One region of the Saccharopolyspora sp. MMCC62 genome, then DNA from elsewhere that is predicted to be linked to it. Evidence: riboswitches for the same ligand, from Rfam matches in the RefSeq annotation. Region 1 holds a riboswitch; the other holds the start of a gene.
The links. A riboswitch is a leader RNA that binds a small molecule or an ion and turns the genes downstream of it on or off. The one in region 1 is predicted to bind glycine.

Region 1 (14,875 bases):
GCAGCGGCTTCGTCTCCTCGCCCGCACCGGAGCTCTTCACCGGAGCCGCCTTCGCGGCCTGCTGGGGGGACGGCTTCGGCTCGGCTGCCTTGGCCGGCTTCGGCGCGGGGGCCTGCGCTGCGGCGGCCGGGCGAGCCTGCCCGTTGCCCTCGCTGCGCGTGGCCGTCGCAGTAGTCGTTCCCGACACCGTTGTCGTCGTCGCGGTCGACCCGGCTCCTGCCGCGGCGGTGGAGTTGTCAGCGGCTACCGAGACCGAGGCCGCCTGCCCCGGCTTGTAGTCGGCGAAGAACTCGTGCCACGCGGAGTCCACCGAAGCGGGATCTTGGAGGTACTGCTCGTACATCTCCTCGATCAACCATTCGTTGGGGCCGAACTGTGACGCAGGGCTGCTGCTGGACACGGCTGGCGTTCGCCTCGATCCATCTGCTCGTGATGTACACACACTCAAGTACCAGGCTAGCGGTCCGATTAGTGCGGTTGGCACACAGTGCGGGCCTGGTGGAGAAGAGCTCGGTCACAGGATCGATCAGGAAAGTCCCTCACCAGGCAAACGTGACCCGTTCGGGCGTCGTAGTCGATCACTGGCATCCGTACTATGCGCCGACTCACCACCGGCGGGCCGGTGGTCCTCCACCCCGTCTGTCGCCTGCGGACACCACAACGTTTCGGTCACGACCGCTGTTCCCGCCTCGCGGGACGAACCGGCCCGACCGGCGAGAACGCGTGACGCCACGTGCTCGCGGCCACCCGCACGGTGAGCACGTCAGGGGGAGGTGCGCAGCGGATCGTGCGCCGAGTCACCGGCGTCCGCGGAGCGGTGCTCGACCGGGCCCGTCGGGTCCGCCACCGCGTGATCACCCGCCCGCCACAGCCGCGCGTAGTGCCCGTCCCGCGCCAGCAGCTCCGCGTGCGCGCCGTCCTCCACGACCCGGCCGCCGTCCACCACCACGATCCGGTCCGCCCGCGCCGCCGTGCCCAGCCGGTGCGCCACCACGAACGTCGTGCGCCGCGCCGCCAGCCGATCGCTCGCCGACACCACCAGCGACTCCGTCGCCGGATCCAGCGCCGCGGTCGCCTCGTCCAGCAGCAGCAGGTCCGGCCGGACCAGCTCCGCCCGGGCCAGCGCCACCAGCTGCCGCTGGCCCGCCGACAGCTCCCGGCCGCGCTCGCCGACCTGCTGGCGGAACCCGAGGCGCAACATCGCGATCCCCGGCAGCGCGCCCACGTCCCGCGCCGCCGCCTCCACCTCCGCGTCCGACGCCGCCGGCCGCCCGTAGGCGATGTTCTCGGCCACGTCCCCCGCGAACAGGTAGCCCTCCTGCGGGACCACCGCGAGCCGGTCGTGGAACCCGGACAGCTCGTAGCGGCGCACGTCCACCCCGTCCACCAGCAGCTCGCCGCCGGTCACGTCGTAGAACCGGGCCAGCAGCTTCACCAGCGTCGACTTGCCCGCACCCGTCGGGCCCACCAGCGCCACCGTCGTGCCCGGCTCCACCCGCAGCGACACGTCCCGCAACGCGTCCCGCTCCGCACCCGGGTAGCGGAACGACACCGACCGCAGCTCCACCGCGCCCGCCAGCCGCTCCGGCACCGGCACCGGCGCCGCGTCCTGCGGCACCGACGTCGGCGTGCGCAGCAGATCACCGATGCGGCGCAACCCCACCCTGGCCTGCTGGTAGCCGTCGAACACGCCCGACAACTGCTGCACCGGCGAGAAGAACATGCCCAGGTACAGCAGGAACGCCACCAGCACCCCCGCCGTCAGCTCGCCCGAAGTCACCCGCGTCGCCCCCACGCCCAGCACCACCGCCTGCGCCAGCTCCGACAGCAGCGCGGTGAACGGGAAGTACGTGGCGATGTAGCGCTGCGCCCGCAGCCGCGACCGCCGGTACGCGTCGCTGCGCTGCGCGAACACCTTCGCCGAGTAGCGCTCGCGGCGGTGCGCCTGCGCCACCCGCAGCCCCGACACGTTCTCCTGCAGGTCCGCGTTCACCGTGCTGACCCGCTCCCGCGCCTCCGCGTACGCCGTCGACGACACCCGCCGGAAGAGCACCGTCGCCACCACCAGCGGCGGCAGCACCGCCAACGCCACCAGCGCCAGCGACAGATCCGTCACCAGCAGCGCCACCGCGATCCCGAAGATCGTGAACGCGCTCACCACCGCCGTCGCCAAGCCCGTCTGCAGGAACGACGACAACGCGTCCACGTCCGTCGTCATCCGCGTCATGATCCGGCCCGCGAGCTCCCGCTCGTAGTAGTCCAGCCCCAGCCGTTGCAGGTGCGCGTAGCTGCGCACCCGCAGCAGGTACAGCAACGTCTCCCCGGTGCGGGCCGTCACCACCGTCTGCACCTTGATCACCAGCCAGCTCACCAGCACGATCACCGCGCCGATCGCCGTCACCAGCCACAACGTCCCCGGATCGCGCGCATCCACCCCGCCGTCCACTCCGTGGCGCACCAGCGACGGCAGCGCGACCGAGCCCAGCGCATCCGCCGCCACCAGCAGCACCGTCACCACCAAGCCCCACCGGATCGGCCGCAGCAACCGCGCCAGCCGGAACCCCGGATCCGGCGCCGTCGCATCCACCCCGGGCAGCCGCGGCGCGTCCACCGCCGCGGGCAGCGCGCGCAGGCCCGCGGCCAGCTCCGGCGTCAACGGCGTCGCCGCACCACCCCCGCGGCCACCGCGCACCTCCACCGCGTGCGTGCGCTCCGGTTCGTCCACCGCGGGCCACAGCTCCGCGGTCGGCGCCGCAGCCGCGATCGGCTCCGGCTCGGTCGCGCCCGCCGCGTCGATCTCCTCCCCGGGACCGGCCAGCAGCGAGCGGAACAAGCCGCACCGCTCCCGCAGCTCCTCCTGCGTGCCCACGTCCACGACCCGGCCCGCGTCCAGCACCGCGACCCGGTCCGCCAACGCCAGCGTCGACCGGCGATGCGCGATCAACAACGTCGTGCGCTGCGCCGTCACCGACCGCAACGTGTCGTGGATCGCCGCCTCCGTCGCCGGGTCCACCGCCGACGTCGCATCGTCGAGCACCAGGATCCGCGGATCCGACAGCAACGCCCGCGCCAGCGCCACCCGCTGCCGCTGGCCGCCCGACAACGTCAGGCCCCGCTCGCCGACCAGCGTCCCGTAGCCCTCCGGCAGCGCCGCGATGAAACCGTGCGCCTCCGCCGCGCGCGCCGCCGCCTCCACCTCCGCATCCGTCGCCTCCGGGCGCCCGTAGGCGATGTTGCCGCGGATCGAATCCGAGAACAGGAACGCCTCCTCGAACACCACCCCGACCGCCGACCGCAACGACTCCAACCGCAGGTCCCGCACGTCGTGCTCGGCACCGCCCTCGGCCGCGCCGATCCGCACCGCGCCCTGCTGCACGTCGTAGAACCGCGGCAGCAGCAACGACACCGTCGACTTCCCCGACCCCGCCGGCCCCACCAGCGCCACCGTCTCGCCCGGCTCCACCCGCAACGACACGTCCGAGAGCACCTGCTGATCACGGGTGTAGCCGAAACCGACCCCGTCCAGCCGCACCCGCAGCGGCACCTCCGGCAGATCCACCGCGCCCGGCCGGTCCCGCACGTCCGGCCGCGAATCGATCAGGTCCGTGATCCGCTCCATGCCCGCCCGCGTCAGCTGGCCCTGCACCAGCACGCTCGCCATCATCCGAGCCGGGCCGCCCAACATCCCCACGTACGCCGCGAACGCCACGAACGTGCCCAGCCCCACCTGGCCGTGCAACGCCATCCAGCCGCCCAGGCCCAGCACGCCCACCTGGCCCGCCGCGGGCAGCACCGACAAGCTCGCCTGCGGGAACGACGTCATCCGCGCCGTGCGCAGCCGCTCCGCGAACAACCGGCGCGCGCCCGACTCCAACCGGGCCACCTCGCGGGCCTCCTGGCCGAAGCCCTTCACCACCCGGACCCCGGACACCGTCTCCTCGACCTGCTGGGCGATGTCCGCCGCCCGCTGCTGCGCCGACCACGTCGCCGGGAACAGCCGCTTCTTGCTGCGCGCCGACACCGCCGCGATCAACGGCACCACCACCAGCACCACCGACGTCAGCAGCGGCGACAACCACACCATCGCCACCAGCGCGAACACCATCAGCACCACGGTCCCCGCCGCCAGCGGCACCATCGACAGCAGCGCGTTCACCAGCTGCAGATCGCTGATCGCCCGCGACGCCACCTGGCCCGTGCGCAACGCGTCCTGCTTGCCGCCGTCCAGCCGCTGCACCGAACCGAACACCGCGCGCCGCAGATCGTGCTGCACGTCCAACGCCAACCGGCCCGCCGAGTAGCGGCGCACGAACGCCGCGCCGAACCGGAACACCCCCAGCCCCGCCAACGCCGCCGCCAGCCACCACAACCGGCTCGTGTCGCCCGCCACCGCGTCGTCCACCGCCGTCTTCGTGATCAGCGGGACCAGCGCCTCCAAGCCCACCGCCGCCACCGACGCGCCCAACGCCAGCAGCATCGCGACCGGATGGCGCCGGCACGCGGCGAGCAGACGGCGGATCCAACCAGGACGGGAACATTCGCTGCCGGAGTCGCTCACCGGGCCAGGTTAGGCGCCGGGGACGACGGGGCGGAGCAGCCGTGGCGGCGGGGTACCGGGTCTCACCTGCGCGTGGAAGGGAACCTTCCGGTCATCGGAGTGAGGAAGGGAACCTTTCTGTCACGGGTGCGATGAAGGGAACCTTCCTGTCACCGGTGCGGTGAGGGGAACCTTCCTGTCACCACCCCGAACGCGAAGGAGGGGACCTCCCCGCTCCCGCGGAAAGATCCCCTCCGGTCGACCGGCGTCGGCTCAGGTGATGTCGCGCCGCCCGCTGAAGTACCAGCCGCCGAGCACGAACAACGCCGCGTAGCCGGCGAAGGTCAACATGCTCAGCCACCACGGGTGCCCGTAGGACCCGCCGAAGACGAAGTGCAGCACGTCGAACAGCCCCTGCGGCACGTTCGGTTCGTTCGGCCCGGCGATGGCGCTGATGAAGGTCGGCACGGCGAGGTTGCCGACGATCCCGCTCCCGGCCGCGCCCGGCAGGTAGGAGACGACCCCGGACGCGTCGGAGCCGACCAGGAACAGGTCGACGATGAACTCGAACACGAACTTGTAGACCAGCAGCACGATGATCACGATCACCGGGTTGGCGACGAGCGCGCCGAACCCGACGCCGAGCAGCGTCCACAGCACCATCGCCAGCAGCCCGGCGGCGCTGACGATGAGCCAGTCGGGCCCTTCGCCGAACCCGTCGACGCCCCCGCCGGCGAGCGCGCCGAGGCTGGCGGACAGCACGTTGACCAGCCCGTACAGCAGGCCGAGGTTGGTGTAGGCGATGAGCTTCGCCCCGAGCACCGCCCCGCGCGGGTTCCCGGTGAGGTAGGTGGTGGTGATGCTCTTGTTCCGGTACTCGCCGGCGAACGCCAGCGCCCCCACCAGTCCGGCGAAGATGGTGCTGAAGTTCGTCGACATCGACATGGTGAGCAGCCCCAGCGGCAGCGGCCGCCCGAGGTCCTCTTCGATCGCGGGCATGTAGCCGAACCCGGTGCCCATCCAGCTGGCGCCGAAGCTGAGCAGCGCCACGGGGATGAGCAGTGCCCACCACAGGTTGGTGGTGAAGATCTTCCGGAATTCGGACTTGACCAGGCCGTCCATCAGGCGCCTCCTCCGAATCCGCCGTGCTGCTGGTACGGGTTGGGTCCGCCGGGCGGTGCCCAGCCGCCGGGGCCGGGTGGTGGCCCGCCGGGCGGGTGCTGGGCGCCGACGTACTGGCCGCTGGTGAGCTGGAAGAACAGCCGCTCGAGGTCGACCTGCTCCTCCTGGATGCCGTAGACGGCGACGCCGGCCTGCAGGGCCAGTTCGGCGACCGACCGGGAGTCGGAACCGGTGACGGCGATCCGCCCGTCCGGCAGCGGCTCCACGGTGAGTCCGGCGGCCTGCAGCGAGTTCACCAGCGCCTGCGGGTCACCGGCCTGCACGAGCACCCGGTTGCGCTGCTGCGCGCGCAGCTGGTCCAGGTCGCCGTTGTAGACGCATTCGCCGCGGCTCACGATCACCACGTGGTCGACGGTGTGCTCCATCTCGCGCAGCAGGTGGCTGGAGACGAGCACGGTGCGCCCGGATGCGGCGAACGACTTGAGGAAGCCGCGCAGCCAGGCGATGCCCTCCGGGTCGAGCCCGTTGGCCGGTTCGTCGAGGATCAGCACCTGCGGGTCGCCGAGCAGCGCGGTGGCCAGGGCCAGCCGCTGCCGCATGCCCAGCGAGAACCCGCCCGCCGCGCGGTTCGCGGCGCCGGTCAGCCCGACGAGGTCCAGCGCGTGGTCGACCTGCTGGTCGGGCACGTTCATCGCCGCCGAGTAGCAGCGCAGGTGGTTGCGCGCGGTGCGGGACGGGTGGAAGCTCTGCGCCTCCAGCACCGCCCCGACCACGGTGGCGGGGTTGCGCAGCTGGGCGAAGGGCACCCCGTTGACGGTGGCGGTACCCGATGTCGGGTTCACCAGCCCCAGCACCATGCGCAGCGTCGTCGTCTTGCCGGAACCGTTCGGGCCGAGGAAACCCGTGACCACCCCGGGGTGGACGGCGAAGCTGAGGTCGCGGACCGCGCTCACCGGCCCGAAGTTCTTGCTCAGGTTCTGCACCAGGATCCGGCCGCTGCCGTCGTGCACACGCTCCTCCATCGTCGCTCGGCCCCGCAGGGCGCCCGCGAGCGCGCGACGCTGAACGATCACGCTCGGGCGCGGGGCGGTCCCATCCTGCCTGACCGGCCCGCGCCGTTAGGGGGGAGTGCGGAAATCAGCCCGTGCCGTGCTGCGGCCGGCTGATCGGCCGGTCCGAGCCCGGTGGTCGGCCGTCCTCCGGTCGGGGGGAGCGGTGGTGGACGGGTGCACTGGCGGGCCAGCGACCGGTCGGTTGCCGCGCCCCGGTGTCCGGTCCCGGTTCGCGGTCCGGCGCCGGTTCGCCGGCGGGGGCGTGGCGGCCGATCGGTGCGCCGGGCGTCGCGCTGTCGCCGATGAGGCCGCGGTGCACGTGCAGCCACGACTCGCACGGCCAGCTGCGGCTGCGCACCGTGCCGGAACAGGCGGGGCAGCGCCCGTCGGAGTCCGGGTGGTGGGCCTCCAGCAGGGCGCGCAGGCCGCCGGTGAGGCGGTGCAGTTCGGACCTGGCGACCGGTAACAGCTCTTCGGTGCCGCCTTCGGTGGCCACCCGCTCCAGCCGGGCCAGCCGGTCCAGTACGGCCTCCCGCATCTTCGCGTCGTCCACGTGCCACTCCCCGCGTCGTACGGTCATCGCGGCCGATCGGGACGGAGAAGGCGGACGTCCGTGGCGTCCGCGACGAGCACCGCCGCAGATCGGCGCGGCTTGGCGCACTCCCATCGGCAGTTCACCCGGCCGACCACACCGAACTCACCTGGTCGAGTGGATTTTCGGGCGGGTTCGGCCCCGATGGGTTCGTCACGCTCCGCACGTCGGAAATCAAGCGTTCGTGTCCTACACTGGGACCTGGCGGCCTGCTCCCGGTGACCCCCAGGCCGGTCGAGCGGGCCGCCCTCTAACCCCTATCGGGGTGCTCTCACCTCTGCGAGTGAAACTCGCCGGTCTCGCCGCGAAGTGGTCTCGGATGGTCCCACATGGTCTCGCGGTTGCGGATCAGACCAGCACCGCACCCGGGTCCGTGCGCGGCATCCCGTGCGCCACCGCCACCGCCTCGCTCACCAGCAACCCGCCGTGCGCGTTCAACCCGCGCGCCAGCGCCGCGTCCGCCCGGCACGCCGCTCGCCACCCCTGATCCGCGATGCGCAACGCGTACGGCAACGTCACGTTCGTCAACGCGTGCGTCGACGTGTTCGGCACCGCGCCCGGCATGTTCGCCACGCAGTAGAAGACCGCATCGTGCACCCGGAACGTCGGATCCTCATGCGTCGTCGGCCGCGAATCCTCGAAGCACCCGCCCTGGTCGATCGCCACGTCCACCAGCACGCAGCCCGGCTTCAACCGGGACACCAGCTCGTTCGACACCAGCTTCGGGGCCTTCGCCCCCGGCACCAGCACCGCGCCGATCACCAGGTCCGCCGACCGCACCGCTGACTCCACCGCGTACGCGTTCGACGTCACCGTGCGGATCGCGCCCCGGTGCGCCGCATCGATCTCCCGCAACCGGTCGACGTCGGTGTCCAGCACCTCCACCTGCGCACCCATGCCCGCGGCCACCCGCGCCGCGTTCAACCCGGCCACCCCGCCGCCGATCACCACCACCCGAGCCGGCGGCACGCCCGGCACCCCGCCGGGCAGCACCCCGCGGCCGCCCTGCGGCGTCAGCAGCGCCTGCGCGCCCACCTGCGGGGCCAGCCTGCCCGCGACCTCGCTCATCGGCGCCAGCAGCGGCAACCCGCCGCCCGCCGACTGCACCGTCTCGTAGGCGATCGCCGTGACCTCGGCGCGCAGCAGCTCGTTCGTCAACTCCGCCGACGCCGCCAAGTGCAGGTAGGTGAACAGCACCTGGCCCGAGCGCAGCCGCGGGAACTCCTCCGCCACCGGCTCCTTCACCTTCAACACCAGCTCGCCCTCGGCCCAGGCGTCCGCCGCCGACGGCACGAGCGCCGCCCCCGCCGCCGCGTAGTCCTCGTCCGGGATCGACGAACCACGCCCGGCACCGGCCTCCACGAACACCGAGTGCCCGCGCGCCACCAGCTCGTGCACGCCCGCGGGAGTGCACGCCACCCGGTACTCGTGGTTCTTCACCTCGCGCGGCACCGCGACCTTCACCCGGCCCACCTCCCGACACCTCGCCCGACCCCGCACTCCGCATCATCCGCCCCGAACCCCCACCCCGCCCGGACCGCGAGGAAGGGAACCTTTCCGCCACCGGTGACCGGAAGGTTCCCTTCCACGCCGCGATCCGGACGGGCGCGCGCCGGCGACGGGTGACACCCGTTTATCGTTGCCGGGCACGACCACAACCGAACAGCGCCGCAGAACCCGAGCGGGAGAGACCCTGCGCACCAGCAGGGCGCCGAAGGAGCAAACCCTCCCCGAAAAACTCTCAGGCACCCATGACCGCTCGGGCGAGGCCACTCTGGAAAGCGCGCGCCCCGGCGCCGCACCCACGGTGCAAGCCGCGAACCCGCGGCGAAGCTCTCAGGTCCCGAAACAGAGGGGGAGGCCCGCGAACCAGGGCACACCCGTGCCCGTGATGGTGAGGAGCCTCCATGTCCCTGCCCGAACAGCTGCGCTACACCGAAGAGCACGAGTGGCTCGACGACCGCGGCGACCTGGTCCGCATCGGCATCACCCCGTACGCGGCGGAAGCGCTCGGCGACATCGTCTACGTGCAACTGCCCGAGGTGGGCGAGCGCATCGAGACCGGCGCGGCCTGCGGCGAACTCGAATCGACCAAGTCCGTCAGCGACCTGTACGCGCCCGTCACCGGCGAAGTCGTCGCCGTCAACACGGCCGCCGCCGACGACCCCGCGGTCATCAACTCCGATCCGTTCGGCGCGGGCTGGCTGCTCGAAGTGCGCGCCGAACAGACCGGTGCTGTGCTCACCGCGCAGGAATACGCCCAGTTCACCAGCGGTGAATAGGCCGGGGCGAAGGGGGACGGAGCTGTGACGATCAGCGTCTTCGACCTCTTCTCGGTGGGCATCGGCCCGTCGAGTTCGCACACCGTCGGCCCGATGCGGGCGGCGCGGATGTTCACCGCGCGGTTGCACGACGACGGTCTGCTCGGTCAGGTCGACAAGGTGAAGGCCGAGCTGTTCGGTTCGCTCGGCGCCACGGGGCACGGCCACGGCAGCCCCACAGCGGTACTGCTCGGACTCGAAGGGCACGACCCGGAGACGGTCGACCCGGCCGCCGTCGAACACCGGGTGGAGACCATCCGCGCCGAGGGCAGGCTGCGGCTGGCCGGCGAACGCGACATCCGGTTCTCCGCGGACCGCGACCTGGTGATGCACCGGCGCAGATCGCTGCCGGTGCACCCCAACGGGATGCGGTTCACGGCGTTCGGCGGCGGCGCCGAACTGCGGTCCGCGGTGTTCTACTCCGTCGGCGGCGGATTCGTCGTCGACGACGACGCCACCGGAACCGACCGGATCAAGCCCGACGAGACCCCGGTGCGCCACCCGTTCCGCACCGGCGACGAACTGCTCGCCCGGGTCGCCGAAGCCGGCTCCCGGATCAGTGACGTCATGTTCGACAACGAGCTGTCCTGGCGCTCCGCCGAGGACATCCGGGCCCGGCTGCTGCACATCTGGTCCGTGATGCAGGAATGCGTCGACAACGGCTGCCGCAACGACGGCGAACTGCCCGGCGGGCTGCGGGTGAAGCGGCGCGCCGCCGCCCTGCGGGCCCACCTCGGCGAGCAGGACGACGCCATGGAGTGGCTCACCCTGTTCGCGCTCGCCGTCAACGAGGAGAACGCGGCAGGCGGCCGAGTGGTCACCGCGCCCACCAACGGTGCGGCCGGGATCGTGCCCGCGGTGCTGCACTACTACGTGCGCTTCGTGCCCGGAGCCGACGAGCAGGGCGTCCTCCGGTTCCTGCTCGCCGCCGGCGCCATCGGAGTGCTGTTCAAGGAGAACGCGTCGATCTCCGGGGCCGAAGTCGGCTGCCAGGGCGAAGTCGGATCGGCCTGCTCCATGGCGGCTGCCGGGCTCGCCGAGGCGATGGGGGCGACGCCGTGGCAAGTGGAGAACGCCGCCGAGATCGCGATGGAGCACAACCTCGGGCTCACCTGCGATCCCATCGGCGGGCTCGTGCAGATCCCGTGCATCGAGCGCAACGCCGTCGCCGCCGTCAAGGCCGTCACGGCCGCGCGGATGGCGCTGCGCGGCGACGGCAGCCACTTCGTCTCCCTCGACAAGGTGATCAAGACGATGCGGGAGACCGGCCGCGACATGAAGGTCAAGTACAAGGAGACCGCCCGCGGCGGGCTCGCGGTCAACGTCATCGAGTGCTGATCGGTTCCCTTCCGGCCTCGCCCCGCCCGGCGCCCACCGCCGCGCGGGGTGGGGCGAGGAAGGGAACCTTCCTGTCACCGAGGTGCCGGTACGCCGGGCCGCGGTGCTCCGGCGAGGAAGGGAACCTTTCGGTCACGGGTGGGATGAAGGGAACCTTCCTGTCACCGACGGCCGCGGCCCGACCCGGGCGATGACCGCTGCGAGGAAGGGAACCTTTCTGCCACCGGTGCGATGAAGGGAACCTTCCTGTCACGCTCGGGCGTCGTCCGGGGTCGTGGGGTACCCGGTGTGGTGGAGTGCGGCGGTGGTGTTCCGCCGGGCTGCGCGGGTGCGATCTCGGAGACCACTTAGGAAGTGCACAACTCAGTTGCGCACAACTCGAATCACGGCTAGTGTCGACCACGTGCAGGAGGCGGGGATGAGCGCGGACTCGGCGCTGTCACTGGATCAGCAGGTGTGCTTCGCGCTCTACAGCGCGTCGCGTTCCTTCACCAACATGTACCGGCCGTTCCTCGACGAGCTGGGGCTGACCTACCCGCAGTACCTGGTGATGCTGGTGCTCTGGGAGCACGACTCGCTCGCGGTCAAAGACCTCGGGACGATGCTCAAACTGGACTCCGGAACGCTGTCGCCGCTGCTGAAACGGCTCGAAGCGAGCGGACTGGTGGACCGGCGGCGCAGCACTCGCGACGAGCGGTCCGTCGAGATCGGACTGACCGAGCGGGGGCGGGAGCTGCGGGAGCACGCCGAGCAGATCCCGAATCGGGTGCTCGCCGCCAGCGGCATGGAACTCGACGAGGTGCTGGCGCTGCGCTCCACGCTGCAGCGGCTCACCGCCAACGTGGACCAGGCCGCGCACCGCGCCAGGGCCGCCGTCGCCGACGGCGTCCCCATCACCGACGAACTCCTGCGCGGGACCACGACACAAGGAGACTGAGATGGCAGCGTTGTACACCGCCGAAGCGACCGCGACCGGCGAAGGGCGCGGCGGCCGCACCCGCTCCTCCGACGGAGTGCTCGACCTCGACCTGGCGGTCCCGCGTGAAATGGGCGGCCCCGGTGGCGACTCCACCAACCCCGAGCAGCTGTTCGCCGCCGGCTACGCCGCGTGCTTCCACAGCGCGCTGCAGCTCGTCGCCCGCAAGGCGAAGGCGAACATCGCCGACTCCGCGGTGACCGCCCAGGTCGGCATCGGCAGCAACGGCGCGGGCGGCTACGCGCTCGAGGTCACCCTGTCGGTGAGCCTCCCCGGCGTCGACGAGGAGCAGGCCCGGCAGCTGACCGAGCAGGCCGACGCGGTGTGCCCGTACTCCAACGCCATCCGCGGCAACGTCCAGATCGACCTCGCCGTCGCCTGAGCCCCGCGCGGCGCGCCCGTCCCGGAAACCGGGGCGGGCGCGGTCACATGAGCAGGACGTACACCAGGCCGATCGCGCCGGCCAGCAACGCGAGCAAGGTGAACGCCGCCTGCAGCACCCCGTCCGGCAGCGGCTCCTCCGCGCGCAGGCTCCGCTCCGCAGCCCGGTGCCTGCGCCACGACGCGATCGCGATCACCGCCGCCAGCGGCAGCGCCACCGCGGCGCACGCCACGGCCGCGACCGCACTGCGGTGCGCGACCAGCCGCAGCAGCACCATCAGGCACACCACGAACGTCAAACCGGTGCGCAACCACGCCAGCGTCGTGCGCTCCACCTGCAGCCCCGGATCCCACGGGCCCTGCCGAGACACGATCAGAGCCCGCTGACCAGCAACAGCACCACCACTGCCACGCCGATCACGCCGAGCCCGAACCCGAGCACCGGCGCCAGCTTCGGCGGCGGCAGCGGCGCCTTCGTGCGCAGCGCCCGCTCCATCGTCATCCACCTGCCGAACGCCGCCACGCTGCACGCCACACCCGCCAGCAGCAGCAGCACGGCCAGCGACGTGCGCAGCGGATCCGGGCCGGACGGCGTCGCCGCGTTCAACGCCTCCACCCCGACACCCGCCGCCATCAACGCCAGCGCCGTGCGGATCCACGCCAAGAACGTGCGCTCGTTCGCCAGCGTGAACCGCGGATCGGGCTCGTCACCCACCCCGTAGATCCGGTTCGGCCAGCGCCTACACGCGGGATCTTCGTTCTCGGCAGCCATACCGCCACCGTAGTGCGACCGGAGCAGCCGGAATCCGCTGAGGGTGGTAACGCCGCGCGGGCACCGGCGCGGCGCTCGGCCGATCCGGTGCCCGCGGGCCGGGAACTCAGAAGTCGAACACGGCGCCCGCGGCGGACGACGCCACGCACTGGTTGCCGAACTCCTTCTCGAAGTGCACCGGACGGCCCTGCCACGTGCCGTGCGCGGTGCCCACCACCGGCTTCAGCTCCATCGTGCACTGGGTCGCGTGCACCTGGCCGAGCTGCTCGAAATCGCCGCCGGCCGAGGTCAGGCCGTCGCAGGCGGCCGCGGCCTTCGGGTGCGAGCCACCCGTCGGCTCGCAGCGCAGCGTCACCGTGCGGGGCAACTCCGCCCGACCCTTCGCCGCGATCGTCAACGTCAGGTCGCTCGGCGCCGCGGCCGCGCCCGCCGTCGCGGGGGTGAGCATGAGAACGGCCGTCGCCGCGAGCAGCAGACCGCGGATGAACCGAGTGGCAGCCATGTCGGGTGCGCCTCCAAGAGGTAGTGGGGAAAGCTCCGCACAGATCTATCGGCAGCGACCCCACGATTTCCGCACCTGCGACCGAAGATCACCAGATCGTGGGGTTGGCGGGTGGTGAGCCGGTCACCCTCGGCTCATCTGGATCGAGCGTGGTGGCTGAAGTGGATCACTCTTAAGTGGAGGGAGTGAACCGAATCGGGGCAGGGTAGGCGAGGCGCCCGGCGCGTGGCTCTTGGTGGCAGGAAGGTTCCCTTCATCGCACCGGTGGCAGAAAGGTTCCCTTCCTCGCAGCGGTCATCGCCCGGGTCGGGCCGCGGCCGTCGGTGACAGGAAGGTTCCCTTCATCCCACCCGTGACCGAAAGGTTCCCTTCCTCGCCGGAGCACCGCGGCCCGGCGTACCGGCACCTCGGTGACAGGAAGGTTCCCTTCACCGCACCGGTGGCAGAAAGGTTCCCTTCCTCGCCTCCCGATCCGTCAGTCGTACAGCTCGTCCAGCGCCGCCGCGTACTTCGCATGGATGACGCGCCGCCGCAGCTTCAACGCGGGACTGAGCTCGCCGCCCGCCGCGCCCCACACCCGGTCCAGCACCCGGTGCGCGCGCACCTGACCGGAGCTGCCGAGCGCGGCGTTGGCCGCGTCCACCGCGCGGTCCACTTCGGCCAGCACGTCCGGGTCGTGGGCGAGTTCGTCGATCCCGGTCGCGGCGATGCCGTGCGCGGCCGCCCACGCGGGCGCGGCGTCCTCGTCGAGCACGACCAGCGCGACGACGTGCGGCCTGCCGTCGCCGAAGGCGAGGGCGTGCCCGATCAGCGGATGGGTGCGCAGCGCGTTCTCCACGACGCTGGGCGCGACGCTCTCCCCGTGCGAGTTGATGATCAGTTCGCTCTTGCGGTCGGTGATGGTGAGGTATCCGTCGTCGAGGTGCCCGACGTCCCCGGTGCGCAACCAGCCGTCGGCGTCCACCGCCGCCCGGACCAGGCCGTCCTCCTGCAGGTGGCCGGTGCAGACGACGGGGCCGCGCACCAGCACTTCGCCGTCCTCGTCGATGCGGACCTCGACACCGGGCAGCGGGGTGCCGACGGTGCCGAAGCGCACCGCTCCCGGCCGATTGGTGGTCGCCCAACCGCTGGATTCGGTGGACCCCCACGTCTCGAAGATGTCGAAGCCCAGCCCGGAGAACAGCTCCAGCAGGTCCCGGCGCAGCGGCGCCGCTCCGCTCGCTCCCCACACGGTGCCGTCGAGGCCGAGCCCGCTGAGCACCTCGTGCTTCTCCGCCGCGGT
Region 2 (14,875 bases), on a different contig from region 1:
ACCTGCGCACCGACGAGGGCGTGGCGCTGGACCCGGCGGTGCTCACCGCGAAGCGCCACGACTCGGTGCGCTTCGTGCACGGGCTGCTCACCGCGATCCGCTCCCGCAGCCCGCAGCTGGGCTGCTTCGGGCTGCACGAGTGGGCGATGGTCTACCGCACCTCCCCCGGCGACGTGCGGCACGAGTCCTGGCCGCTGCGGCTCGGGCACGCGGGCACCGACGAGGTGGTGGACTCGATGCCGATCAAGTGCACCCACCACGACGCGTTCCGGTTCTTCACCCCGCCCGCGCGACCGCTGAACGCGCTGCAACCGGCCCGCGAGGACCAGGTCGCCCTGGAGCAGCCGGGCTGCCTGCACGCCAACATGGACCTGTTCAAGTGGGCCTACAAGCTGGACCCGCTGGTGCCCGCCGAACTCGTCGCCGACTGCTTCGAGCTGGCCGTGGACATCCGCGAACTGGACATGCGCGCCAGCCCCTACGACCTCGCCGACCTCGGCTACCCGCCCGTCGCGGTGGAGACGCCCGACGGGCGCGCCGCCTACGTGCGGGCGCAGCGCGAATTCGCCGAGCGGGCCGCGCCGCTGCGGGACCGCCTGGTCGAGCACTGCGAGCTGCTGCTGGCCGTCCCGCGGCCGGTGGGCTGAGCCCCGGAACACGACAGCGCCGACCGGGCCGGGGGAAGTTCGCTCCCCCGGTCCCGGCCGGCGCTGTCGTCGGCTCGGTGACCCGCGCGCGGCGGGTCGCTCCGGCTCAGTCCCGGACGGCCAGGTTCAGCTCGCCGTTGTCGTCGCGCTCGGCGTCGAGCACCTTGTCGCCCAGCAGCGACGCCGCCTGCGGTTCGAGGAAGACCCGGGCACCGGATTCCTCCACCACCTGGTCGTCTCCCTGCGGCTCGCTGGCGATCGACGCCTGCAACTCGGCCTGGCCGGCCTCGTCGGCGACCGGGGCGATGCGCAGCCCCGACCCTTCGGGCGAGTCACCGCCGGCCAGCACGACCTTGATGACCTCGGCTGCGCTCTCGCTGATCGTGAGCATTGCTGCACTCCTCTCGGAGGCGATCGGATGGAGCCGCCCACCGTAGTGCATCAGCAGCGGCTCCCGCTCACCCCCGCGCCGCGGTCAGCCCTCGTAGGCCGAAAGCGGAGGGCACGAGCACACCAGGTTCCGGTCCCCGCGCGCCCCGTCGATCCGGCGCACCGCGGGCCACACCTTCGGCGCGCCGGTGCCCAGCGGGTAGGCGGCCTCCGCCCGGGTGTAGGCGTGCTCCCACGGCCCGGCCAGCGAGGCCGCTGTGTGCGGAGCGTGCACGAGCGGGTTGTCGTCGGCGGGCCAGTGGCCGCTCGCGACCTTGTCGATCTCGCCCTTGATGGCGATCATCGCGTCGCAGAACCGGTCCAGCTCGGCCAGGTTCTCGCTCTCCGTCGGCTCCACCATCAACGTGCCCGCCACCGGGAACGACATCGTCGGCGCGTGCAGCCCGTAGTCGGCGAGCCGCTTGGCCACGTCGTCCACCGTGACGCCGGAGGACTTGGTGAGCGCCCGCAGGTCCAGGATGCACTCGTGCGCGACGAACCCGCCGGAACCGGTGTAGAGCACCGGGAAGTGCTCGTCGAGGCGCCGCGCCACGTAGTTCGCCGCCGCCACGGCCGTCAGCGTGGCCCGCCGCAGCCCGTCGGAACCCATCATCCGCACGTAGGTCCAGGAGATCGGCAGGATCGAGGCGCTCCCCCACGGCGCGGCGCTGATCGGCCCCACCCCGGTGGCCGGACCCGCCGCGGGCTGCAGCGGGTGGTTCGGCAGGAACGGCGCCAGGTGCTCGCGCACCCCGATCGGGCCGACGCCGGGGCCACCGCCGCCGTGCGGGATGCAGAACGTCTTGTGCAGGTTCAGGTGCGAGACGTCGGAGCCGAACTCCCCCATCCGCGCCAGGCCGATCAGCGCGTTCAGGTTCGCGCCGTCCACGTACACCTGACCGCCCGCATCGTGCACCAGGGCGCACACCTGTTCCACGGTGTCCTCGTACACGCCGTGCGTGGACGGGTAGGTGATCATGATGGCGGCGAGGTCGTCGCGGTGCTGGTCGACGACTTCGCGCAGGTGGTCGAGCTCGATGTTGCCCTGGTCGTCGCAGCGCACCACGACCACGCGGAGCCCGGCCATCACGGCGCTGGCGGCGTTGGTGCCGTGCGCGCTCGCCGGGATCAGGCACACGTCCCGCGCCGCCGCACCACGGCTGTGGTGGTAGGCGCGGATGGCCAGCAGCCCGGCGAACTCGCCCTGGCTGCCCGCGTTCGGCTGCAGGCTCACCGAGTGGTACCCGGTGATCTCGGCCAGCCAGCGCTCCAGATCGTGCACGATCTCCAGCAGGCCGGTCGCGTCCTGGGCCGGCGCGAACGGGTGGAGCTCGGCGAACTCCGGCCAGGTGATCGGTTCCATCTCCGCGGTCGCGTTGAGCTTCATCGTGCACGAGCCCAGCGGGATCATGCTGCGGTCCAGCGCCACGTCCGAGTCGGACAGGCTGCGCAGGTAGCGCAGCAGCGAGGTCTCCGAGCGGTGCGCGTGGAACACCGGGTGCGTCATGTACTCGGAGGTGCGCAGCAGCCCGGCGGGCAGCGCGTCCTCGGTCTCGGCGTCCAGCTCGTCGATGTCGGCCAGCGCGCCCCCGGCGATGCCGAAGGCCTCCGCGACCCGCACCAGCGCTTCCCGCGTGGTGGTCTCGTCGCAGCTGACACCGACGTGGTCGTCGTCGATGTGGCGCAGGTTGATGCCGCCGTCCCGCGCGGCCTGCACCACCTCGGCGGCCCGGCCGGGCACCTCGGCGACGAGGGTGTCGAAGAACGCGGCGTGCTCGATGCGCACCCCGCCGCGGCGCAGCCGCTCCGCCAGCACGGCCGCCATCCGGTGCGCCCGCTTCGCGATGGCCCGCAGCCCCGCGGGACCGTGGTAGACGCCGTACATGCCGGCCACGACGGCGAGCAGCACCTGCGCGGTGCAGATGTTGCTGGTGGCCTTCTCCCGGCGGATGTGCTGCTCGCGGGTCTGCAACGCCAGCCGGTAGGCCTGGTTCCCGTCCGCGTCGACGCTCACGCCGACCAGCCTGCCGGGCAGCTGCCGCTCGATGCCCTTGCGCACCGCCATGTAGCCGGCGTGCGGGCCGCCGAAGCCCATCGGGACGCCGAAGCGCTGCGTGGTGCCCACCACCACGTCCGCGCCCAGCTCACCGGGGGCGCGCAGCAGGGTCAGCGCGAGCAGGTCGGCGCTGACGACGACCATGCCGCCGCGCTCGTGCACCTGCTCGATGATCTCCTGCTGGTCGCGCACCGCTCCCGAGGCACCGGGGTAGGCCAGCAGCGCGCCGAAGAAGTCGCCCTCGGGCAGCGCCGAGGCGCCCGCGCTCAGGTCGGCCACCACGACCTCGATGCCCAGCGGTTCCGCCCGGGTGCGCAGCACCGCGAGGGTCTGCGGCATCACGTCGGCGTCCACCACGAACCGCGGCGACTTGGCCCGGCCCGCGCGGCGCACCAGCGTCATGCCCTCGGCGGCCGCGGTGGCCTCGTCGAGCATCGAGGAGTTCGCCACGGGCACGCCGGTCAGGTCGGCCACCATGGTCTGGAAGTTCAGCAGCGCCTCGAGCCTGCCCTGCGAGATCTCCGGCTGGTACGGCGTGTACGCGGTGTACCAGGCCGGGCTCTCCAGCACGTTGCGGCGGATCACCGGCGGCGTGATCGTCGGGTAGTAGCCGAGCCCGATCATCTCGGTGTGCGGGCTGTTGAGCCGCGCCAGGTCGCGCAGCTGCCGGAGCGCCTCGGCTTCGGTCGCCGGTTCCGGCAGGGCCAGCTGCAGGTCTCGTTCCCGGATGCCGTCGGGCACGGCCGCCTGCCCGAGCTCCTCCAGCGACCCGACGCCGATCACGTCGAGCATCCGGGCCAGTTCGGCGGGCAGCGGCCCGACATGGCGGTCGGCGAACGGAGTCCCGTGTTCCAGGGCGGCCAGCGGGATGCGGTCTTCGGTCGTCATCGCCACACCTCATTCATCGCGACGGACAGGGCGGCAGCACGTGTGCTGCTCTCCCCCTCTGTCACTGTCCGCGATGCGAACGCCTGAGAGCTTCACCCGGTCCGCGGACCGGCCTTGCACCGTCGGCGGGGAACCACGTCGGTGGTCCCGCTTTCCAGAGGTATCTCGCCCGTGCGGTCCAGCAGGCCTGAGAGGTTGTCGGGGAGGGTTTGCTCCTTCGGCGCCGCCGCTGACCAGGTCAACGGCGAACTCTCCCGCGCGGGGTCGGCGATGCTCAGCAGCTTACCCGATCCGGTGACGGCCGAACGGTGCGATCTTCATCCCGCCCGATCATCCCAACGGTCCAGGCGGGCCGCTGACGGGCGGTGATGGCCCCGGCACCCAGCGGTGCCGGGTGGCAGCGCTCAGCCGATGCGGCGGTCGCGCCTGCGGGACAGCTCGTCCCCGACCGGCTCGACGGCCTCGGCGCCGTCGGCGCGCTCGGCGGGGAACTCGTGGATGGTGCCGGTGATCTCGCGCATCGCACCGCTCACCGCGATGCCGAACACGCCCTGACCGCCCTGCAGCAGGTCCACGACCTCCTCGGCGGACGTGCACTCGTAGACCGTCGTGCCATCGCTGAACAGCGTGATCCGGGCCAGGTCCTCGACCCCGCGGTGGCGCAGGTGCTCGACGGCGACCCGGATGTTGTGCAGCGAGACCCCGGTGTCCAGCAGCCGCTTGACGACCTTGAGCACCAGGATGTCCTTGAACGAGTACAGCCGCTGCGAACCGGACCCGGCCGCGCCGCGGATGGACGGCCCGACCAGCTTGGTGCGCGCCCAGTAGTCCAGCTGCCGGTAGGTGATCCCGGCGATCTGGCACGCCGCGGGTCCGCGATAACCGACGAGCTCGTCCGGCAGCGCGGAGTCCGGGAACGGTGCCGAACCCCCTGCGGCGGCTTCCTCGCCAGGTGCTCGCTCCACCACGCCTGCCTCCCTCCGCCCGGCCCGAAGCCGGCGAACCACCGAACCCGGCTCGACGCATGATCATCGAGAACGACCACGAACGATCATGGAACCGGGGGTTTGACCTTCCCCGACCTGGAAAATCACATCGGGGCGATTCGCGCACCTCGAAGGTAAGCCCGCCCCGAGACCGGGTCAACGCGACGCGCGGAGCCGTCCCCCGACCCCGGTGTGACGCGTGCCCCGACCGGGGCCCGGCATGCGAGAAGGGCCCCTGGTGCGCGCGGCACCAGGAGCCCCTCTCGAACGACGCGGTCGGCCTGGCGGGGCCGAGCCCCGCCCGCCGCGATCAGGTGTCCGCGCCGCGGAAGTCCTCCGGCGAGACCGAGTCCAGGAATTCCCGGAACTTCTCGACCTCGTCCTCCTGCTCGTCCGGGATGATCAGCCCGGCTTCGTCCAGCACCGATTCGTCGGCGTGGATCGGCACCCCGATCCGCAACGCCAGCGCCACCGAGTCGCTCGGCCGGGCCGAGACCCGCACGTCCCCGTCGAAGATGAGCTCCGCGAAGAACGTGCCCTCCTGCAGGTCGGTGATTCGCACCTGCTCCAGGTCCCGCCCGAGGGCGCCGATGACGTCCTTGAGCAGGTCGTGGGTGAGAGGTCTGGCGGGTCGCACGCCCTGCTGCTCCAGCGCGATGGCGGTGGCCTCCACCGATCCGATCCAGATCGGCAGGTACCGCTCGCCCTCGGTCTCGCGCAGCAGCAGGATCGGCTGGTTGGCTGGTAGTTCCACTCGCACGCCGACGACGCGCATTTCGCTGCTCATCGACACATCGCCTCCTCCAGCGCGCCGAAGCGTGACATCCTTGGTCGAGGATCGCGCACCGACGCCTCTGACGCTACCCGCGATACGGCGGACACGCCGACCTCCGGCCGTCGTTCCCGCCCGGATTTTCCGCTCGGTGGACGGCTTTTCCGGCTCGTTCCGGGCCTCGCACCAGCGGGGTCGCCGGTACCGGGCCCTTCCGTTGTCCGCCCCGGGCAGGGGCGGTCTTCGACGCCGTCGCGCACCGGTTCCGCGGGCACCCGGAGGTGCTCACCGGACGCGGCTCCCGCGACTCCGACCAGGTCGGTTCCCGGGTCGGGCGCCGACCGCTCGCGACGCGAACGATGTCCCCCGTCACGATACACCGCACCGCATCCCGCAGAACCCGTTCCGGACTGCGGGAACCAGCGGCCCGGAGATCGCCTGGAACGATCACCGCCGAGAGCGATCGGGGCGGCGCCGGATCGGCGTCGCCCCGATGCGCTCGGTCCGCGGAACGTCCGCCTCAGCGGCCCTGACCGTCGATGGGACCGGTCAGGAACACCAACCGGAACTTCCCGATCTGCACCTCGTCGCCGTTGGCCAGCACCGAGGTGTCCACCGGTTCCCGGTTGACGTAGGTGCCGTTGAGGCTGCCGACGTCGACGACGACGAAGTCGTTGCCCTCTCGCCGGAACTCGGCGTGCCGACGGGACACCGTCACGTCGTCGAGGAAGATGTCGCTGTCCGGGTGGCGTCCAGCACTGGTGGTCTCGCGGTCGAGCAAGAACCGCGACCCGGCGTTCGGGCCACGCTTGACCACCAGCAGTGCAGCCCCGGCGGGCAGCGAATCGACCCCGGAGGCCGCCGGCTCCTGGGGGGCACTCTCGGTGCTCTCCGGCTCCGAGAGGAACGGCCTGAAGACCGAGGTGGTCTCCGGTGACTGCTCCGGCGGAACGCCGCCGGGCCCGTCGTTCTGGCTCACCTGAGCTCTCCTCTGCGCGGATGGGTCGTGCAAGTGGTTCAAACGTACCGTGCCGTCACAGGTCGCAGACGCGGGACTCCCACCTCACGCCGTTCGCGAACCCGAGATCAACGATCATCCCTGGTCGATGATGCCTTGGTAGTCGCTTTCGCTGAGCAGGCCGTCGAACGCGGCCGGGTCGGCGAGCTTGATCTCGATCATCCAGCCGTCGCCGAACGGATCGGAGTTGACCAGTTCCGGCTCCTGGTCGAGCTGCTCGTTGCGGGCGACGATCTCCCCCGCGATCGGGGCGTAGATGTCGGAGACGCTCTTGGTCGACTCCACCTCGCCGATGCCGCCACCGGCCTCGACGGTCTCGCCCACCTCGGGCAGCTGCACGAACACCACGTCGCCGAGCTGCTGCTGGGCGTAGTCGGTGATGCCGATGCGCACGGTGTCGTCGCCGGTGCGCCGCACCCACTCGTGCTCCTGGGTGTACTTGATCCCGTCCGGGGCCACTGGTGGTCCCGCCTTCCTCGTCGTACCTGGGCGGGGCCGGCTGCCACCGCACCCGCGCGATGATCGCCACGGACCCAGCGAGCCTAGGTCGGGGCCGCTCCCGGCCGCAAGGCGGCCGCGCGTGATCACACCCGCACCGGCCGGACCTGGACCGATCAGGTCTTGAGCGTGCGCGCGGCGCGCACCGCGGCGATCACCTGCACCAGGTACAGCACGCCCGCCCACACGTACAGCGCGCCGCCCCAGCAGGTGAAGGCGTAGGCGATCGGCCGCGCCACGCCCGCGAACGCGAAGTCCTCCTGCACGAGCAGCAGCAGCGGGAACGCGTACATCAGGCAGAACGTGGCGGCCTTGCCGAGGTAGTGCACCTCCGGCGGCTCGAACCCGTGCCAGCGCAGCACCGGCAGGCACAGGGTGAGCACCACGTCGCGGCCGATGAGCGCCGCCGCGGCCCACCACGGGATCACGTCCCGCAGCACGAAGGCGATGAGCGTGGCGACGATGTAGAGCCGGTCGGCCGCCGGGTCCAGCAGTTCGCCGACGCGGCTGTACTGGTCGAGCCAGCGGGCCAGCTTGCCGTCGAGCCAGTCGGTGGCTCCGCTGACGACCAGCACCAGCAGCGCCAGCAGGTCGGACTGCGGGCCGAGCAGCAGCCAGAGGAACAGCGGGACCCCGGCGAGCCGCACCGCGCTCAGCAGGTTGGGCCAGGTGATCCACGGGTCGTCCCAGACGCTCGCGGCGACTTCCTTGATCCGGGCGATGCCGGGGTCGGGCGGCGTGGCCGGTTCACCGCCGCGGTCCGCTCCGGCGGAGTCCGCGGCCGGTTCGGCCGCGGGCCGCTCGGTGCCGGTGATCCGCGGTTCGTCCGGTTCCGGGGACGTGGGATCGCCCCCTCGACCTCGGCCTCCGGACCCGGCCGTGGTGCCGTCGGCGTCCTGCACCACAGCCCTCCCCTGACGCGGTTGTGCGTTCCGCCGCGAAGCGCTCACCTGCGCCTGCGACTCCGGGACGCCCTGGGCGTCCGCACGGATCAGGGTGCCACACCCCCCTGGTGGTGGCCGGAGCGGCCACGGGGTGCGCTGCCGGAGTCAGCGGCGCTCGTGGCTCCAGCCGCGGCGCCGCATCTCGGCGTCGGTCAGGAAGCGGGCCCGGCCGCGGTCGTCCACCCCGGCCCAGCGGGCGCGGCCACCGACGCCTTCGAGGACGAACGAGTGGCCACGGCTCCACACCACGCTGCACGGGGTGGTGGGTAGTTCCGCCGCGTCGTCTTCACCACCGGCGATGCCGTCCCGGTGAGTCATCTCCACGCTGGTCACAGCTTGACACCTCCATCACGGTTGTCGGCCCGGTCGCGATCCGCGTTAACCGGCCGCCTCCCCACCCACGCATTGTGTTCGACCGGCGACCGGGGGTTCCCCGAATTCGGCGCGCCTGCGCCCAGCGGGAGCGACCCGACGCCGAATGGATGATCTTGAAAGCGCGCGGGTTCGGCGCGGCCGAAGCGGTGTCGACCGCTCGTCGCAGGAACTCGCGATGTTCGGTAGCCGCACCGGAAACCACCTCCTCCGCTGATCGACCATTGTGGACTGTCGGGCCCGGGCGCGCCACGCCCGCGGTCCCGGCGCGTCGCGGTCACCGCCCGCGGGAACCGCGTGGGTGCTGGCGCGGACGGCCCCCTTCGGGTAGACCACCGGCATCCGTCCCACACATCACCGCGGGAGGTCTCGACCATGGGTGCCCACGCCGACGCGCACCGGCGCAGCCTCGCCGACCCCGAGGGGTTCTGGCTGGAGGCCGCGACCGCAATCGACTGGGACCGCGCACCGGAGCGGGCGCTGGACGAGTCCGGGCGATGGTTCCCGGACGGGGTGCTCAACACCTGCTTCAACGCGCTGGACCGGCACGTCCGCGACGGGCGGGGCGAGCGGACCGCGGTGATCTGGGACTCGGCGATGACCGGCGAGGTGTCCCGCTGGACCTACCGCGAGCTGCTGGACCGCACCGCCCGCTTCGCCGGGGCGCTCCGGGCGCGCGGCGTCGGCAAGGGCGACCGGGTGATCGTCTACCTGCCGATGATCCCGGAAGCGCTGGTGGTCATGCTGGCGTGCGCGCGGATCGGGGCGGTGCACTCGGTTGTCTTCGGCGGCTTCGCGCCGAAGGAGCTCGCCGCCCGCATCGACGACGCCCACCCGGCGATCGTGGTGGCCGCGTCCTGCGGGCTGGAGCCGAACCGGGTCGTGGAGTACAAGCCGATCGTCGACGAGGCGCTGCGGCTGGCCGAGCACCGCCCGGCGGGCGGCGTGCTGGTGTTCCAGCGGGAGCAGGCGCGGGCCGAGCTGGGACCGGGCGACGCCGATGCCGCGGAAGCCCTGGCGGCCGCCGAACCCGCCGACTGCGTGCCCGTGGCGGCCACCGATCCGCTGTACGTGCTCTACACCTCCGGCACCACCGGGCGCCCCAAGGGCGTGGTGCGCGACCACGGCGGGCACGCGGTGGCGCTGCGCTGGTCGATGGGCGCGATCTACGACATCGGGCCCGGTGACGTGTTCTGGACGGCCTCCGACGTGGGCTGGGTCGTCGGGCACTCCTACATCGTCTACGCCCCGCTGCTGGCCGGGGCTACGACCGTGGTCTACGAGGGCAAGCCGGTGGGCACCCCGGACGCGGGCGCGTTCTGGCGGGTCATCGCCGCGCACGGGGTGCGGGCGCTGTTCACCGCGCCGACCGCGTTCCGGGCGATCAAGCGCGTCGATCCCGACGCCGCCGAGCTCGCCCGCTACGACCTGTCCTCGCTGCGCACGCTGTTCCTGGCCGGGGAGCGGCTGGACCCGGAGACCTACCAGTGGGCGGTGCGCACCCTCGGCGTGCCGGTGGTGGACCACTGGTGGCAGACCGAGACGGGCTGGCCGATCTGCGCGAACCTGCGCGGCCTGGAACCGATGCCGATCAAGCCGGGGTCGCCGACGGTACCGGTGCCCGGGTTCGACGTGCGGGTGCTCGACCAGGCGGGCGAGGAGCTGCCGCCCGGCGTGGACGGCGCGATCTGCATCAAGCAGCCGCTGCCGCCGGGGATGCTGCCGACGCTGTGGGGCGACGACGAGCGGTTCCGGGAGTCGTACCTGTCCCGCTACCCCGGCTACTACCTGACCGGCGACAGCGGGCACGTGGACGAGGACGGCTACGTGTTCGTGATGGGCCGCACCGACGACGTGATCAACGTGGCCGGGCACCGGTTGTCCACCGGCTCGATGGAGGCGGTGCTCGCCGCCCACCCGGCGGTCGCGGAGTGCGCGGTGATCGGCGTGCACGACGCGCTGAAGGGCCAGGTGCCGCGCGGCTTCGTGGTGCTCAAGTCCGGTGTCGAGGTCGATCCGGCGGAGCTGCGGGCCGAGCTGGTGGCCGCGGTGCGGGACCAGATCGGGCCGGTGGCGGCGTTCCGGGACGTGGACGTGGTGGACGGGCTGCCGAAGACGCGGTCCGGGAAGGTGCTGCGCAAGTCGATGCGGGAGATCGCCGACACCGGCGAGGCGAAGGTGCCCTCCACCATCGAGGACCCGGCGGTGCTGGACGCCCTGCGCACCGCGCTGCGCGGCGAGCGCTGACCGCCGGAGCGCGGCCGGGCCGAGCGGCGCCCGATACGTCCGTTCGGCCGCTGCCCACGCGGGATGCGTGGTCTATACCTTTTACGACCACGTCCCCGACCGGGAGTTGCCGATGCCCCTCACCCCCGTGCGCGCCGCGACGGCGGCGCTGCTGACCGGCGTGCTCGCCGCCGGAGCCCTGAGCACCCTCACCCCCGACGCCTCCGCGGACCCGCAGGCGCGGCTGCACCAGGTCATCCCGGCTCCCGAAGCAGTGCAGGAGGCGCCGGGCGTCGAGTTCGCGCTCACCGCCGACAGCGCGATCAGCGCCGACCCCGGCGCCACCGAGGTCGCCGACCGGCTCGCCGAGGTGCTGCGGCCCGCCACCGGGTTCCCGCTGCCGGTATCCGACGGCGGTGACCTCGCGCTGCGCCTCGACGAGCCGGACGCCGGACCGGAGGGCTACCGGCTCGAGGTCACCGCGGACGCGGTCACGCTGCACGCCGCCACCGACACCGGCCTGTTCCACGGCGTGCAGACGCTGCGCCAGCTGCTGCCCGCCGAGATCGAGAGCCCGCAGGTGCAGGACGTGCCGTGGACGGTGCCCGGCGGGGAGATCACCGACCGGCCGCGCTACGAGCACCGTGCCGCCGGGCTCGACGTGGCCCGGCACTTCTTCGACGTCGACTCGGTCAAGCGCTACATCGACCAGCTCGCGCGGTACAAGGTGAACTTCCTGCGCCTGCACCTGAGCGACGACCAGGGCTGGCGGATCCAGATCACCGACTGGCCGCGGCTGACCGAGCACGGCGGCAGCACCGAGGTCGGCGGCGGGCCCGGCGGCTTCTACACGCAGCAGGACTACTCGGAGATCGTGGCGCACGCCGAATCGCGGCACATCACGCTCATCCCGGAGATCGACACCCCGGGGCACACCAACGCGGCGCTCTCCTCCTACGCCGAGCTCAACTGCGACGGGGTCGCGCCGCCGCTGTACACCGGCATCGAGGTCGGGTTCAGCTCGCTGTGCGTGGACTCGGACATCACCTACGAGTTCCTGGACGACGTGATCCGCGAGATCGCCGCCCTGACCCCCGGCCCGTACCTGCACATCGGCGGGGACGAGGCGGACGCCACCACCGACGAGCAGTACCGGGCGTTCATGGACCGGGCGCTGCCGATCGTGGCGAAGTACGGCAAGACCGCGGTCGGCTGGCACGAGTACGCCAAGGCCGAACCGGCCGCCGGATCGGTCGTGCAGTACTGGGGCACCGAGGGTGCCGACGCGGAGCTGATGGCCGCGGCCGCCGAGCGCGGCAACCGCATCCTGCTGTCCCCCGCGGACCGGTCCTACCTGGACATGAAGTACGACGAGTCCACCGAGCTGGGCCTGAGCTGGGCCGGCTACGTCGAGGTCGCCGACGCCTACGGCTGGGACCCGGCGACGCTGCTGCCCGGGGTGCCCGCGGACGCGGTGCACGGCGTGGAGGCTCCGATGTGGACGGAGACGCTGGAGAACTCCGAGCACGTCGAGCTGATGGCGTTCCCGCGGCTGCCCGCGATCGCCGAGCTGGGCTGGTCGCCCGCGGCCACCCACGACTGGGAGTCGTTCCGGGCCCGGCTGGCGCAGCAGGGCCCGCGCTGGGAGGCGGCGGGCATCGGCTACACCCGATCCCCGCAGATCGACTGGCCGTGAGGCCTCCGGTGCGGCCGGGCCCCCCGCCCGGCCGCACCGCGGTCAGCGCTCGCCGAGCCCGGCCCACTCCTCGTCGGTGAGCAGCCGGGACCGGATCAGGAAGCGCACGCCTTCGGGCGCCTCCAAGGAGAAACCGCTCCCCCGCCCCGGGACCACGTCGACGGTGAGGTGGGTGTGCTTCCAGTACTCGAACTGGGCGCCGGACATCCACATCGGCACCGGATCGGGGTTCCCGTCCTCGTCAACCACGGCGAGGTCGCCGAGGTGCACGTCGGACGCTCCGGTGCGGAACTCGCCCTGCGGATAGCACATGGGGGCGCTGCCGTCGCAGCACCCGCCGGACTGGTGGAACATCACCGGGCCGTGCTGGGCCCGGAGGCGGCGGATCAGATCCGCCGCCTCCGGCGTCACGGCCACCCGTGCGGGAGTGCCCGTGTCCTCGTCCGCCATCAGAACAACCCCGGACCGCTCTGGGAGTAGCTGATGAGGAGGTTCTTCGTCTGCTGGTAGTGGTCCAGCATCATCTTGTGCGTCTCGCGGCCGATGCCGGACTGCTTGTAGCCGCCGAACGCCGCGTGCGCCGGGTAGGCGTGGTAGTTGTTCACCCACACCCGGCCCGCCTGGATGTCGCGGCCCGCGCGGTAGGCGGTGGAACCGTCCCGGGCCCACACGCCCGCACCGAGGCCGTAGAGGGTGTCGTTGGCGGTCTTGATCGCCTCGTCGTAGTCGGCGAACGACGCGACCGACAGCACCGGCCCGAAGATCTCCTCCTGGAAGATCCGCTGCTTGTTGTGCCCCTCGAAGATGGTGGGCTGCACGTAGTAGCCGCCGGCGAGCTCGCCGCCGTGCTCGATGCGCTCCCCGCCGGTGAGGACCTTGGCGCCCTCCTGCTTGCCGATGTCGATGTAGGAGAGGATCTTCTCCAGCTGGTCGTTGCTGGCCTGCGCGCCGATCTGGGTGTCGGTGTCCAGCGGGTGCCCGGTCTTGATCTTCTCGGTGCGGGCGACCGCGTCGGCCAGGAAGTCCCGGTAGATGCCCTGCTGCACCAGCGCCCGCGACGGGCAGGTGCACACCTCGCCCTGGTTGAGGGCGAACATGGCGAAGCCCTCCAGCGCCTTGTCGTAGAAGGCGTCGCGCTGGGCGGCCACGTCGTCGAAGAAGATGTTCGGGCTCTTGCCGCCGAGCTCCACCGTCACCGGGATGATGTTCTCGCTGGCGTACTGCAGGATGAGCCGCCCGGTGGTGGTCTCCCCGGTGAAGGCGACCTTGCGGATCCGCGAGTTCGAGGCCAGCGGCTTGCCCGCCTCGACGCCGAAGCCGTTGACGACGTTGAGCACGCCCGGCGGCAGCAGGTCGGAGATGACCTCCAGCAGCACGTGGATGGACGCCGGGGTCTGCTCGGCCGGTTTGAGCACGATGGCGTTGCCACCGGCCAGCGCGGGCGCGATCTTCCAGACCGCCATCAGGATCGGGAAGTTCCACGGGATGATCTGGCCGACGACGCCCAGCGGCTCGTGGAAGTGGTACGCGACGGTGTCCTCGTCGACCTGCGAGAGGGTGCCCTCCTGGGCGCGCAGCGCGCCCGCGAAGTAGCGGAAGTGGTCGATCGCCAGCGGGATGTCGGCGGCCAGCGTCTCGCGGACGGGCTTGCCGTTCTCCCAGCTCTCCGCGACCGCGAGCTTCTCCAGGTTCTGCTCCATGCGGTCGGCGATGGCCAGCAGCACCCCGGCGCGCTCGGCCGGAGCGGTGCGGCCCCAGGCGGGTGCGGCGCCTTCGGCGGCGTCGATGGCTCGCTCGACGTCGTCCGCGGTGCCGCGGGCGATCTCGGTGAACACCTTGCCGGTGATCGGGGTGGGGTTCTCGAAGTAGTCGCCCTTCGCGGGGGCGACGTACTCGCCACCGATGAAGTGGTCGTAGCGCGAGCGGTACTCGACCACCGCGCCCTCGGTCCCCGGTGCTGCGTAGAGCGTCATCTGGTGCCTCCCGTACGACGTTGTGCGGTGCTGGGCGCGAAGCTACGGGCGGCGACGTTGCAGTGACGTTGCCCACGGGCGGCGCACCCCGCTGGCAATGGGGTGAGCGTCCTTGCCTGTTGCGCGCGTCACGGTCCAGGATGGGCCGATCGGGCGCGCTCCGCCGCACCGGTGGAGCAGCTTCCGAGCGTGACCGCGCATGAGCGGTCGAGTACCGTACCGGCTCTGGATCTTCAGCGAGGGCGGTGTCCGCCCCGTCCCGGTTGTGAGCACGGAGGCATGAAGCGCACCGACGAGATTCCCGCCGACCCGATGGAACGCGCCCGCCTGCTGCGGCGGGTGCACAGCGCCGTGCTCTCCGGGGAGCGCG

Region 2: linked by a shared signal. The riboswitch ahead of gcvP (aminomethyl-transferring glycine dehydrogenase) and the one ahead of gcvH (glycine cleavage system protein GcvH) in region 1 are both predicted to bind glycine.

What each region holds. Positions count from the first base shown of each region.
Region 1 is NZ_JBYKCM010000009.1:262,715-277,589, reverse strand. It holds gene AC29IT_RS21910 (multifunctional oxoglutarate decarboxylase/oxoglutarate dehydrogenase thiamine pyrophosphate-binding subunit/dihydrolipoyllysine-residue succinyltransferase subunit) at 1-400, opposite strand, end outside; gene AC29IT_RS21905 (ABC transporter ATP-binding protein) at 764-4,477, opposite strand; gene AC29IT_RS21900 (ABC transporter permease) at 4,811-5,659, opposite strand; gene AC29IT_RS21895 (ABC transporter ATP-binding protein) at 5,659-6,681, opposite strand; gene AC29IT_RS21890 (hypothetical protein) at 6,797-7,291, opposite strand; gene ald (alanine dehydrogenase) at 7,652-8,767, opposite strand; glycine riboswitch at 8,976-9,071, shown strand; glycine riboswitch at 9,073-9,162, shown strand; gene gcvH (glycine cleavage system protein GcvH) at 9,211-9,585, shown strand; gene AC29IT_RS21875 (L-serine ammonia-lyase) at 9,610-10,962, shown strand; gene AC29IT_RS21870 (MarR family winged helix-turn-helix transcriptional regulator) at 11,381-11,899, shown strand; gene AC29IT_RS21865 (organic hydroperoxide resistance protein) at 11,901-12,320, shown strand; gene AC29IT_RS21860 (DUF202 domain-containing protein) at 12,364-12,690, opposite strand; gene AC29IT_RS21855 (YidH family protein) at 12,693-13,091, opposite strand; gene AC29IT_RS21850 (SSI family serine proteinase inhibitor) at 13,198-13,593, opposite strand; gene AC29IT_RS21845 (AMP-dependent synthetase/ligase) at 14,069-14,875, opposite strand, start outside.
Region 2 is NZ_JBYKCM010000001.1:539,667-554,541, forward strand. It holds gene AC29IT_RS02490 (3-methyladenine DNA glycosylase) at 1-647, shown strand, start outside; gene AC29IT_RS02495 (HesB/YadR/YfhF-family protein) at 754-1,038, opposite strand; gene gcvP (aminomethyl-transferring glycine dehydrogenase) at 1,123-4,020, opposite strand; glycine riboswitch at 4,185-4,287, opposite strand; gene AC29IT_RS02505 (MerR family transcriptional regulator) at 4,425-4,988, opposite strand; gene AC29IT_RS02510 (bifunctional nuclease family protein) at 5,317-5,793, opposite strand; gene garA (glycogen accumulation regulator GarA) at 6,299-6,757, opposite strand; gene gcvH (glycine cleavage system protein GcvH) at 6,872-7,255, opposite strand; gene clsA (cardiolipin synthase ClsA) at 7,411-8,016, opposite strand; gene AC29IT_RS02530 (hypothetical protein) at 8,344-8,571, opposite strand; partial or broken gene AC29IT_RS02535 (propionyl-CoA synthetase) at 8,974-10,857, shown strand; gene AC29IT_RS02540 (beta-N-acetylhexosaminidase) at 10,970-12,532, shown strand; gene AC29IT_RS02545 (DUF779 domain-containing protein) at 12,575-12,982, opposite strand; gene exaC (acetaldehyde dehydrogenase ExaC) at 12,982-14,505, opposite strand; gene AC29IT_RS02555 (GAF domain-containing protein) at 14,785-14,875, shown strand, end outside.